DNA from 4 places in the Enterobacter sp. RIT637 genome. Region 1 is predicted to be linked to each of the others. Evidence: predicted binding sites of a transcription regulator. Region 1 holds the regulator's gene; each other region holds the start of a gene.
What was found. The regulator CRP, encoded in region 1, controls carbon source genes, mostly activating them, when cyclic AMP is high. The targets are predictions, from matches to a motif close to ATGTGANNNNNNTCACAT.
Positions count from the first base shown of each region.

Region 2: a site for CRP is predicted at 1,177-1,194, ahead of ydfZ (putative selenium delivery protein YdfZ). Genes of this name have one in related genera too.
Region 3: a site for CRP is predicted at 1,379-1,396, ahead of focA (formate transporter FocA). Genes of this name have one in related genera too.
Region 4: a site for CRP is predicted at 1,226-1,243, ahead of rhaS (HTH-type transcriptional activator RhaS). Genes of this name have one in related genera too.

Region 1 covers NZ_JAIHAZ010000011.1:87,337-90,548, forward strand. The annotation lists gene K5E19_RS16055 (YccS/YhfK family putative transporter) at 1-986, opposite strand, end outside; gene crp (cAMP-activated global transcriptional regulator CRP) at 1,044-1,676, opposite strand; gene K5E19_RS16065 (OsmC family protein) at 1,988-2,392, shown strand; gene K5E19_RS16070 (phosphoribulokinase) at 2,480-3,212, opposite strand, start outside.
Region 2 covers NZ_JAIHAZ010000001.1:621,786-624,997, reverse strand. The annotation lists gene K5E19_RS03055 (GntR family transcriptional regulator) at 1-537, shown strand, start outside; gene K5E19_RS03050 (universal stress protein) at 572-1,003, opposite strand; gene ydfZ (putative selenium delivery protein YdfZ) at 1,292-1,495, shown strand; gene K5E19_RS03040 (mannitol dehydrogenase family protein) at 1,538-3,001, opposite strand.
Region 3 covers NZ_JAIHAZ010000001.1:57,569-60,780, reverse strand. The annotation lists gene ycaO (30S ribosomal protein S12 methylthiotransferase accessory factor YcaO) at 1-1,049, shown strand, start outside; gene focA (formate transporter FocA) at 1,455-2,312, shown strand; gene pflB (formate C-acetyltransferase) at 2,364-3,212, shown strand, end outside.
Region 4 covers NZ_JAIHAZ010000016.1:62,153-65,364, reverse strand. The annotation lists gene rhaB (rhamnulokinase) at 1-1,070, opposite strand, end outside; gene rhaS (HTH-type transcriptional activator RhaS) at 1,372-2,208, shown strand; gene rhaR (HTH-type transcriptional activator RhaR) at 2,282-3,130, shown strand; gene rhaT (L-rhamnose/proton symporter RhaT) at 3,131-3,212, opposite strand, start outside.

The sequences.
Region 1 (3,212 bases):
CGCAACACGCGGGCGATGCGGCTGAAGTGCCAGGCGGCAAACTGGCCTACCGGGTTATCCGGATGCTGACGGGCGATTTTCTCCAGCGCGCCGAGCTGTTTGTCCATGTTGAAGCGCGTGGGGTAGCGGTGATAGAGGATATCGTCAGCCAGAACCCTCAGCCGCGCGGCGACGGTCTGCGCGTTCCAGCGGATCACCGCTTCGGCATGGCTGCGCTCCACCAGCTTTTGCACCTCCTGCGGGTGGTGAAGGCTGACGGAGATATGCTCCTGCAGGTCCAGCCCCACCTGGAAGGTGCGCAGCAGCCGTTTGTATTCGTGGTTCTTGTTGGCGGCGAGCATGTGCAGCTGTTGGTAGCACTGGCTAATCAGGTCTACAACCTTTTGCTGGCGCGTCAGCAGCGGCGGCAGGGATTTCTCCGGGTCGGTATGCTGGGTGAGCAGGGTGTATTTGGCCTCGCAGTAATCCGCAAGCTGCACATAGAGCAGGCTCAGGGATTCACGCAGCGGCTGCTCCCGCCACAGCCAGAACCAAAACCAGTTAAACACCCCGTACCAGAGCGTGCCAAGGGCGTAGATCAGCAGCGGCTCCCACACCGGCATATTCCCGGCGAGGCTTAGCGTGAAAATGGCCGCAATCAGCGAGGCGGGCAGCAGTCGCGCGTGCAGCGAACTGATTTCCGCCGTCACGCCAAGCGTCATCGCCAGCACGGTCAGGATCAGCGGCAGCGGGATATCACGGGCAAGCAGGAGCTGTACCGCGAGACTACAGCCAGCAAACAGGCAGCCACCGATAATGAGGCGTTTGAAAAAGCGCTTATGCGGCGTGTCCAGACCGGCAATGTTGCAGCAGGCAGGCACGAGGGAAAACAGCAGACCTTGCTGAAGATGTCCGAGGATCAGGCCTATGGCCACAGGAAGGCACAACACCAGCGTTTGTCGCAGTGCGTAGTTAACTTCCGGGTGATAGATCAGCCTGCGCCACATGGGGAGTAGAGACAAAAACGGCGTGACACCTTGCGATGGCACGCCGTTTGAGCGGAATTAACGCGTTCCGTAAACCACGATGGTTTTACCGTGGGCGGAGATCAGGTTCTGGTCTTCCAGCATTTTCAGGATACGGCCCACTGTTTCACGGGAGCAACCGACGATCTGACCAATTTCCTGGCGGGTAATTTTAATTTGCATGCCGTCAGGGTGGGTCATGGCGTCTGGCTGTTTCGCCAGGTTCAGCAGGGTCTGCGCGATACGGCCGGTCACGTCCAGGAAGGCGAGGTTACCCACTTTCTCAGACGTCACCTGCAGACGGCGTGCCATCTGGGAAGAAAGACGCATCAGGATGTCAGGGTTAACCTGAATCAGCTGACGGAATTTCTTGTAAGAAATTTCAGCCACTTCACATGCTGTCTTTGCACGAACCCAGGCGCTACGTTCCTGGCCCTCTTCAAACAGGCCCAGTTCACCGATGAAATCGCCCTGGTTCAGATAAGAAAGGATCATCTCTTTCCCTTCTTCATCTTTGATCAGCACTGCCACCGAGCCTTTAACGATGTAATACAACGTTTCCGCTTTTTCACCCTGGTGAATCAGCGTGCTCTTCGATGGGTACTTATGAATGTGGCAATGAGACAAGAACCATTCGAGAGTCGGGTCTGTTTGCGGTTTGCCAAGCACCATGCGCTGTTATCCTCTGTTATAAGCTGTCACCAGAGTCATCAGATGCATCCGGACTCTGGGGTTGCAATCGAATTCTTACCCATACCCTGGGAAGTCGGCTGTCGTAACGTTTCGCAGCCAGTAAAGTTTGATGTCCTCTGCATACATGTGTAACGTCAATGTATTACTGTAGCATCCAGAGTGTTTTAGCATAGCTTTTGCCGCGTGTCTCCTGGTGTCTCGCTTCAGCATGATGCAGGTCGCCTTCCGTTGCGAGAAATGTAATGCACGCGTAATCTGTCACCAAAAATGCAACGTTGGAGTTAATGAATATGCAAGCGCGTGTGAAATGGGTTGAGGGTTTAACGTTCCTGGGCGAATCTGCTTCTGGACATCAGATTTTGATGGACGGTAACTCCGGCGACAAAGCCCCAAGCCCGATGGAGATGGTGCTGATGGCGGCGGGCGGATGCAGCGCAATTGACGTGGTGTCGATTTTGCAAAAAGGCCGTCATGATGTGACCGATTGCGAAGTGAAGCTTACTTCCGAACGTCGCGAAGAGGCGCCGCGCCTGTTCACGCACATTAATCTGCACTTTATCGTGACCGGTAAAGAACTGAAGGATGCCGCAGTATCGCGCGCCGTAGACCTTTCTGCGGAGAAATACTGCTCAGTGGCGTTAATGCTGGAGAAAGCGGTAAAAATCACGCATTCGTATGAAGTGATCGAGGCGTAAAAACAAAGCCCGGTGGCGCTGCGCTTACCGGGCCTACAACTGCACGAACGTAGGCCGGATAAGCGAAGCGCCATCCGGCAACAGACGTTACGCGATCTGCTTCCCTTCCATCAGTCGCTGGACCAGCGGCGTCATAATTAACTCCATCGCCAGCCCCATTTTTCCGCCCGGCACCACCAACGTATTCATGTGCGAAATAAACGAGCCCTGCAGCATCGCCAGCAGCCAGGGGTAATCAATGCCTTCGAGGTTGCGGAAGTGGATGACGACAAAGCTCTCATCCAGCGACGGGATGCTTTTAGCCGCAAACGGGTTGGAGGTATCTACCGTCGGCACGCGCTGGAAGTTGATGTGGGTGCGGGAGAACTGCGGCGTCAGGAAGTTAATGTAATCTTCCATGGAACGCACGACGGAATCCATCACCGCTTCGCGAGAATGCCCGCGCTCGCTCATGTCACGCGTCAGCTTCTGGATCCACTCAAGGTTAACGATCGGCACCACGCCGACCAGCAGATCCACGTGGCGCGCGACGTCATGTTGAGGCGTGACCACGCCGCCGTGTAGCCCTTCGTAAAACAGCACGTCGGTCGGCTCCGGCAGCGGCTGCCACGGGGTGAACGTCCCCGGTACCTGGTTCCAGGGAACTGCTTCGTCGTAGGTGTGCAAGTATTTGCGGGACTGCCCGGTCCCGCTCTGCCCGTATTCGCGGAAGGTTTGTTCCAGCAGGCCGAAATCGTTGGCTTCCGGCCCGAAATAGCTGATGTGCTTGCCCAAATCGCGCGCCTTGCGGATGGCCATGTCCATTTCCGGGCGCGTGTAG
Region 2 (3,212 bases), on a different contig from region 1:
CCGGTGCGCGAGGCGTTTATCAAACTTGCTGAAAATGGCCTGATTCAGATCCGCCCCCAGCGCGGCAGCTATGTGAATAAGATTTCCCTTTCGCAAGTCCGTAATGGCTGTTTTGTCCGCCAGGCCATTGAATGCGCAGTGGCACGTCGCGCCGCAGCGCTTATCGATGACAATCAGTGTTACCTGCTGGAGCAGAACCTGCATCAGCAGCGGATCGCGATTGATCGTAAACAGCTCAACGACTTCTTCCAGCTTGATGACGAATTTCATCAGAAACTGGCGCAAATTGCGGATTGCCAGCTGGCGTGGGATACCATTGAAAACATCAAAGCGACCATCGACCGCGTGCGCTACATGAGCCTGGACCATGTCTCCCCGCCGGAAATGCTGCTCCGCCAGCACCATGATATTTTCAGCGCGCTGGAAAAGCGCGACGCGGACGGCGTGGAAAACGCGATGACGCTGCATCTGCAGGAAATTAGCGAATCGGTACAGCTCATCCGGCAGGAAAATAGCGAGTGGTTTAGCGAAGAGTAATATTCGCCGCCCCCTTTCGGGTGCGGCGACGAGATTAGCGAACGACTAATACCGGGATCGTGGCGTAGCGCAGAATAGATTCCGCGTTTGATCCCAGCAGATGGGTGGTGATGCTCGGGTTTTTCGACCCGATGACAATAACGTCATACTCCCCTTCTTTGCTGAGTTTGATAATTTCATCACGCACGTTGCCAATGCACACTTTGCAGTGAATATCATTCGGCGAAATATCAAAGAGCCGCTTTAACGCCGTCATTTTTTTCTCAGACTCCGCGGTCATATACTCTTCGAATTTCTTTATGTCCGCGTTGAATCCGCGCAGCAGCGAGCGGCTGCTGTTAGGCAGAATGTTAACCAGGGTAATCGACGCGCCTTCTGCCTTTGCCAGATTGGCCGCGTGGCGCACCGCTTTGTCGCTCAAGTCCATTTCAAACACGTCAACAGGCATCAATATTTTCTTGTACATAAGCCTGACTCCTAATTCCGATGAGAGGATTATTTCCTGACTCAAGAGTGCCATTGGCAATATAAACAAACCCTCAACGCTTGCAGGGTGAAATTATCCATTTAGGAAAATAATTGTCGACTTTGTAAATTACCGTCCGGAACCGTCAGCAGGCTGCACTGAGGATAAAAAAAGTGTGACCTTGATCAAAAGCAAATAATTTATGCGGCGAGAGGCGTATTAATAGTGCCCGTGAACGGCAGAACCAATAATAGCGCCGTAACGAAGAGTTAGAGAGGAGAAAATACCATGATGACATACGACCGTAACCGTAACGCCATTACCACCGGCAGCCGCGTCATGATTAGCGGCACGGGCAAAACTGGCGTGATTAAAGCGATCCACAGCGACGGGCTGGACGCCGCGCAGGTGCGCCGCAGCAAAACGGTTGAAGTGGAAGGAAGTGAAGGTAAATACGAACCGATCGAACTGATTCGTCTGGGAATGCACTAAAGGTGCGGGTTCATGCCGCCGCCAGCGGCGGCATGAAATAAATTACGGTTGTACCGCGTATTGTGCCACTGTGGCTTTCGCCCCCTTCAGCAGCAACGTCTGATAGGCCTCCATCACCGCATTCACAAAGACTGCATCCTTCGGCAGTTCGTTTCCAAAAATGGCTTCAATGCCCAGCAGCGCCTTAACGCGGCTTTGCCCTTCAGCGCTCCCCTTCACGGCCGCCTGAATCACCGCCAGCTGCGGGTCGCTCACCTCAATGGCGTTACCCTGCTCGTCCACTCCGCCGACGTAACGCATCCAGCCTGCTACGCCCAGCGCCAGCAGCGGGAAAGGCTTCTGGTGAACCCGATGCCAGCGCACGGAGTCCAGCATACGTTGCGGGAGCTTCTGGCTGCCGTCCATCGCGATCTGCCAGGTGCGGTGACGCAGGGCCGGGTTGCTGTAGCGCGCAATCAGCAGGTCAGCATAGTGGCCTAAATCAACGCCTTTCACTTTCAGCGTGGGAGCCTGCTCCTTGAGCATCAGCGCGTGTGCGGCTGTACGGAAGTTTTCATCTTCCATGCACTCGTTGATGTGCTGATATCCCGCCAGATAGCCGAGATAGGCCAGGAACGAGTGGCTGCCGTTGAGCATGCGCAGCTTCATCTCTTCGAACGGGATGACGTCTGCCACCAGCTCGGCCCCCGCTTTTTCCCAGTGGGGACGGCCAGCCACGAAGTCATCTTCGATAACCCACTGGCGGAACGGTTCGCAGGCCACGCCCGCCGGATCGCGCACGCCGGTCAACTGCTCGATTTTGTCCAACGTATCGGCGGTTACTGCAGGGACAATGCGATCCACCATCGTTGACGGGAAGGTAACGTTGGCTTCAATCCAGTCCGCCAGTTCGCCGTCTACGGCGCGTGCGTAGGCGCAGGTCACATTGCGCATAACGTGACCATTCTCCGGCATGTTGTCGCAGGACATCACGCTGAAAGCAGGCAGACTCGCCGCTTTACGACGCGCCAGCGCTTCAACCACGACGCCAGGCGCAGATTTCGGCTGAAGCGGGTTTTGCAGGTCGGCGGCGATTAACGGATGATCGAGCATCAGTTGTCCGGTCGCCGGGGAATGGCAGTAGCCTTTCTCGGTGATGGTCAGGGAGACAATCGCGACCTGAGGTTCACACATCTCCGCCAGTACGGCTTCCAGCCCGTCAACCTGCGCGTGAAGTGCTTTTTTCACCACGCCGACGACGCGCGATGTCCATGCATCGGCTGACATCTCCGCGACGGTGTAGAGGTTATCCTGCGCATTGAGATCGGCAATTTGCTGTTCGCCACCAATCAGATTCACTTCACAATAACCCCAGTCGCTGCCGTGTTCAGCCGCAAGAATATCGGTATAAACTGCCTGATGCGCACGGTGAAATGCGCCAAACCCTAAATGAACAATGCGCGCCTTGAGGCTGCCGCGATCGTACTGAGGCAGCGTCGCTTTCGCCTGTAATAACCGGTTTTCCATGATTGAGACTCGTTAATTAATGAAAGCTGCGATCCGCTGCCGCTCTTCTTTCGAAGCGGCAGCGCCTGCTGACTACACCAACTAGAATGGCAGTTGGGGTAAAAAAAATCACTGCCATCAACCATACTGATACTTCAATTTCAGATATTGATTTATATTAACTTTTCTCCATGTGGTGTGACACGATTGAAAAGTTGTGTGACAAGTCACT
Region 3 (3,212 bases), on a different contig from region 1:
AAGCAGAAGGTTTCCCAATCTTTGCCTATGACGGCTCGCTGGGCGGTAAATACCCGGTTATCTGCGTCGTGCTGTTTAACCCAACCAACGGTACCTGCTTTGCCTCCTTCGGCGCGCACCCGGACTTCGGCGTGGCGCTGGAGCGTACCGTCACCGAGCTGCTACAGGGCCGTAGCCTGAAAGATCTCGACGTGTTCACCCCGCCAACCTTTGACGATGAAGAAGTGGCCGAGCATACCAATCTCGAAACCCACTTCATCGACTCCAGCGGTTTGATCTCCTGGGACATGTTCAAGCAGGATGCAGACTATCCGTTCGTAGACTGGAGTTTTGCCGGTACCACGGAAGAAGAGTTCGCCACGCTGATGGCAATCTTCAAAGCGGAAGACCAGGACGTCTATATTGCTGACTACGAACACCTTGGCGTCTACGCGTGCCGCATTATTGTTCCGGGCATGTCCGACATCTATCCGGCAGAAGATCTGTGGCTGGCAAATAACAGCATGGGCGCGCACCTGCGCGAAACACTGCTGGCTCTGCCGGGCAGCGAGTGGGAAAAAGAAGATTATCTGAACCTGATCGCCCAGCTGGACGAAGAAGGCCACGATGACTTCACCCGCGTGCGCGAACTGCTGGGTCTGGCGACCGGTAAAGACAACGGCTGGTACACCCTGCGTATTGGTGAGCTGAAAGCGATGCTGGCTCTGGCGGGTGGCGATCTTGATCAGGCTCTGGCCTGGACCGAATGGACCATGGAGTTTAACCAGTCCGTCTTCTCAGCCGAACGCACCAACTACTACCGCTGCCTTCAGACGCTGTTGCTGCTCGCTCAGGAAGAGGATCGTGAACCTCTGCAGTACCTGAATGCCTTTGTTCGTATGTACGGTGCAGACGCCGTTGAAGCCGCCAGTGCGGCGCTGAGCGGCGAAGAGCCGTTCTATGGCCTGCAGGCTGTTGATAGCGATCTGAAAGCCTTCCCGGCACATCAGTCGCTGCTGAAAGCATATGAAAAATTACAGAAGGCAAAAGCCGCTTACTGGTCAAAATAAGCGCATATAACATCACCAGATGTAGGCGTATCCAATCGTCTGGGCTATATTACGGGGCAATTTCATTGCCCCTTTTTTTATTTTTTCGGCAATGATTGTTGATTGTAATAATAAAGTTAAACATGGGTAAATATAATAATATTTAGCCAAGCTTTATTGTTACTTTTTATGGTAAATACTCTATATTAATTAACTGTTTCGAAGGGGGCCGAACGAAAAAATTCAACTCTTTTCATAACTTTTAAAATTTATTTTTATACGGATAATCAAATACTTACTCCGCATTCGCTGTAAATCCATACACATTGCGGGCCTATAAGCCAGGCGAGATATGATCTATATCAATTTCTCTTCTATAATGCTTTGTTAGTATCTCGTCGCCGACTTAATAAAGAGAGAGTTAGTGTGAAAGCTGACAACCCTTTTGATCTTTTACTCCCAGCTGCAATGGCCAAAGTTGCCGAAGAAGCGGGTGTCTATAAAGCAACGAAACACCCGATGAAGACGTTCTATCTGGCGATCACGGCCGGTGTGTTCATCTCAATCGCTTTCGTCTTCTACATCACTGCCACCACCGGTACTGCCGGAATGCCTTTCGGCATGGCCAAACTGATTGGCGGTATTTGCTTCTCACTGGGTCTGATTCTTTGCGTCATCTGCGGCGCCGACCTCTTCACCTCTACGGTGCTGATTGTTGTGGCGAAAGCCAGCGGAAGAATTACCTGGGGTCAGCTGGCGCGCAACTGGCTTAACGTCTATGTTGGTAACCTGATTGGCTGTCTGCTCTTTGTTCTGTTGATGTGGCTCTCTGGCGAGTATATGACCGCCAACGGCGGCTGGGGGCTTAACGTCCTGCAAACCGCTGACCACAAAATGCATCATACATTTATCGAAGCTGTTGCTCTCGGCATCCTCGCAAACCTGATGGTCTGCCTGGCCGTCTGGATGAGCTACTCGGGTCGTAGCCTGATGGACAAAGCCATGATTATGGTTCTGCCGGTTGCGATGTTTGTTGCCAGCGGCTTCGAGCACAGTATTGCGAATATGTTTATGATTCCGATGGGGATTGTTATCCGCAACTTTGCGAGCCCGGAGTTCTGGACCGCTGTTGGTTCAAATCCGGAAAGTTTCTCTCACCTGACTATCATGAACTTCATTACTGATAACCTGATCCCCGTCACTATCGGGAACATTATCGGTGGGGGTCTGTTAGTTGGGTTGACATACTGGGTCATTTACCTGCGTGGCGACAACCATCACTGATGGGCGTCTCAGGCAGTAAATAAAAAATCCACTTAAGAAGGTAGGTGTTACATGTCCGAGCTTAATGAAAAGTTAGCCACAGCCTGGGAAGGTTTTGCGAAAGGTGACTGGCAGAATGAAGTAAACGTACGTGACTTCATTCAGAAAAACTATACCCCGTATGAAGGTGACGAATCCTTCCTGGCTGGCGCAACTGACGCGACCACCAAGCTGTGGGACAGCGTAATGGAAGGCGTTAAACTGGAAAACCGCACTCACGCGCCAGTTGATTTTGACACCTCCGTAGCTTCCACCATCACTTCTCACGATGCTGGCTACATCAACAAAGCCCTTGAGAAAATCGTTGGTCTGCAGACTGAAGCACCACTGAAACGCGCAATCATCCCGTTCGGTGGCATCAAAATGGTTGAAGGTTCCTGCAAAGCGTATAACCGCGAGCTGGACCCAATGCTGAAAAAAATCTTCACCGAATACCGCAAGACCCACAACCAGGGCGTATTCGATGTTTACACCAAAGACATTCTGAACTGCCGTAAATCTGGCGTTCTGACTGGTCTGCCGGATGCGTATGGCCGTGGCCGTATCATCGGTGACTACCGTCGCGTTGCGCTGTACGGTATCGACTTCCTGATGAAAGACAAGTATGCGCAGTTCGTATCCCTGCAGTCCGATCTGGAAAACGGTGTAAACCTGGAAGCGACTATCCGTCTGCGTGAAGAAATCGCGGAACAGCACCGCGCGCTGGGCCAGATCAAAGAGATGGCGGCTAAATATGGCTGCGATATCTCTGGTCCTGCTACCAACGCTCAGGAAGCTATCCAGTGGACCTACTTCGGCTACCTGGCCGCTGTTAAGTCTCAGAACGGTGCAGCAATGTCCTTCGGCCGCGTATCCACCTTC
Region 4 (3,212 bases), on a different contig from region 1:
CCGGCGGCGAAACAGGCGGCCTGGATTTCGGCGCTCATGTGCGCCGGGTTGATGAAGCGGTCATCGTTCGGGTTGATCAGGAAGGTGCAGGCCTTCAGCTTTTCGGTTTCCGCGATAAGCGCGGGCAGGTCGGTAACGTTTTGCTCTTTCAGCACGCGCTGGAGCAGCCACAGGCCCATGATATTTTTCAGCACGCGATAGCGCCCTTCCGCGCCACCTTCGTTAGTGATGTTCGCCGCCATCGCGGCATCGCTGGTGTACGGCGTTTTGCTCTCAAAGCCCATCAGCGACCAGGTGCCGGAAGAAAGGTACGCCGCGTCTTTGTTGGCGAGCGGCGAGGCAATGACCGCGCTGGCGGTATCGTGGCTGGCGACGGCAACGACGGGGATCTCGTTCCCCTGCGGGCAAATCCACTGACCGATCACATTTCCGGGGTGCGTTGGCGTGCCGAACCAGGACGGCGATGCGCCCGTCCACGCCAGCAGGTTTTCGTCCCAGTTATCGGTGTTGATGTTGACCAGCTGCGTGGTGGTGGCGTTGGTGTATTCCCAGTTCATGTTGCCGGTCAGGCGGTAGCTCAGGTAGTCCGGGATCAGCAGCGCGTGGGCGACGTTCGCGACCAGCCCTGGCTGCTGCTCAACCAGAGCGCGCAGCTGGTACAGCGTGTTGAACGGCAGAAACTGAATGCCGCTGCGCCCGTAGATGTTGTCCTTACCAAGTTGGGCGATGGCGTGTGCCATCAGGCCGTCGGTGCGGCTGTCGCGGTAGGAGACGGGCAGGCCGACGCGCTCGCCGTTACTGTCCAGCAGCACATAGTCCACGCCCCAGGTGTCAATGCCGATGCTGTCGATACGAATGCCGTCGTTGCAGACGTTGTTCAGCCCGGTGCGGATCTCCGCCTCCAGGGCGTCGATATCCCAGGTCTCAAAACCGTCCTGCTTTTGCAGGCAGTTGGCGAAACGGTGCATTTCGCGAAGCGAAAGTGTGCGCTGGCTACAGTCCCAGGTGGCCAGCATTACGCGGCCGCTGGATGCGCCTAAATCGACAGCCACACAATGGCGAAAAGTCATGGTCGGATCCTTTCTTAATTCATTAGCGGTGAGTGTAAGAAAGGGAAGAAAAAGGCACCTTCTCGCCACTGACAGGCCAAATCCGGCGCTGGCAAGAAAGCAAAGATGAACGTGAGGGAGTTCACAGTTTCCAGTAATAACGCGGGTTTCAGCCAGTGTGACGCTTACCGCATTTCCCGATCTTTCCGCCGGTTTCTTGAAAAACGGACAGCTTTTGCGAGGTTTGCTGCCGAAAATTTAAGGTGAGCGTGGAAGGCCTTAATTACTATTTTGAGAACATTTCTCATTGGTGGGGGCCGTTATGACCGTACTACACAGCGTGGATTTTTTCCCTGCAGGAGGGTCGCCCGTCGCGATTGAGCCGCGGCTCCCTCAGGCCGCTTTTCCGGAACATCATCATGATTTTCATGAGATTGTGATTGTTGAGCACGGGACGGGCATTCACGTGTTTAACGGCCAGCCGTACACCATCAGCGGCGGCACGGTGTGCTTTGTGCGCGACCACGACAGGCACCTGTATGAACATACCGACAACCTGTGCCTGACCAACGTGCTCTATCGTTCTCCGGACGCGTTCCAGTTCCTTTCGGGGCTGAATCAGCTGCTGCCGCAGGAGAAGGACGGGCACTATCCGTCGCACTGGCGCGTGAACCAGTCTACCTTACAGCAGGTGCGTCAGCTGGTGAGCCAGATGGAGCAGAGCGAGGACGGGCAGGAGACGCACGCCATTGCCACGCGCGAACTGCTGTTCATGCAGCTGCTGGTGCTGCTGCGCCGCAGTAGTCTGGTGGAGGGGCTGGAAAATAACGACGCCCGGCTGAACCATCTGATGGCCTGGCTGGAAGACCATTTCGCCGAAGATGTCTGCTGGGAAACGCTGGCGGATGATTTTTCGCTGTCGCTGCGCACCCTGCATCGCCAGCTGAAGCAGTACACCGGGCTGACGCCGCAGCGCTACCTTAACCGCCTGCGCTTAATCAAAGCACGTCATCTTTTACGCCATACTGACGAAAGCGTCACCGATATCGCCTATCGCTGCGGTTTCGGCGACAGTAACCACTTTTCGACGCTTTTTCGCCGGGAGTTTAGCTGGTCGCCGCGCGATATTCGTCAGGGAAAAGACGCGTTGCTTCAGTAACGCGAGGGCAGTCACCGTTTTATTGCCGCAATAAAGCTAATAATGTCAGGTTTTTCGGCACAGAGGTCGTGGTGTGGCTGCTCAGTTAATCCTTCGCAAAGATGATTTTTTTGCCTCCGCGAGTCAGGCCGTGGCGGTGGCCGATCGCTACCCGCAAAACGTCTTTGCCGAGCATACCCACGAGTTTTGCGAGCTGGTGCTGGTGTGGCGCGGCAACGGCCTGCACGTCCTCAACGACCGTCCCTACCGCATCACGCGCGGGGATCTGTTCTACATCCGCGCCGAAGATAAACACTCCTACGCCTCGGTTAACGACCTGGTGCTGCAGAACGTCATCTACTGCCCGGACAGGCTCAGGCTTAACGTGGACTGGGCCGCGAACATTCCGGGTTTTCTTGACGCTAAGGGTTCTCCGCACTGGCGGTTAAGCAGCAGCGGCATGACCCAGGTTCGGCAGGTCATTTCCCAGCTTGAGCAGGAGAGCCAGAAGAGCGACCCGGTCGCTAACCAGATGGCGGAGCTGCTTTTCGCCCAGCTGGTGATGACGCTGAAGCGCTACCGTTACGCCACCGATAACCCTTCCGCCACCACGCAGGAAGCGCTGCTGGATAAGCTCATCACCACGCTTGCGGGCAGCCTGAACAGAAGCTTCGTGCTGGAGAAATTCTGCGAGCAGGAGCAGTGCAGCGAGCGCGCGCTGCGCCAGCAGTTCCGTACCCAGACGGGAATGACGGTGAACCACTACCTGCGCCAGCTGCGCATCTGCCACGCCCAGTATCTGCTGCAGCATACGGAGCTAATGGTGAGTGAAGTGGCGATGCGCTGCGGCTTTGAGGACAGTAACTACTTTTCGGTGGTGTTTAACCGCGAGGTGGGGATGACGCCGGTTCAGTGGCGTCATCGCAGTCGAAAGGCGGCCTAATCAGTTCGCCATGCCGAGGCCAACGATGTTGGCGGCAATGATAATCACCACGCAGCCCAGGCTCAGGACGCCCACCGGACGT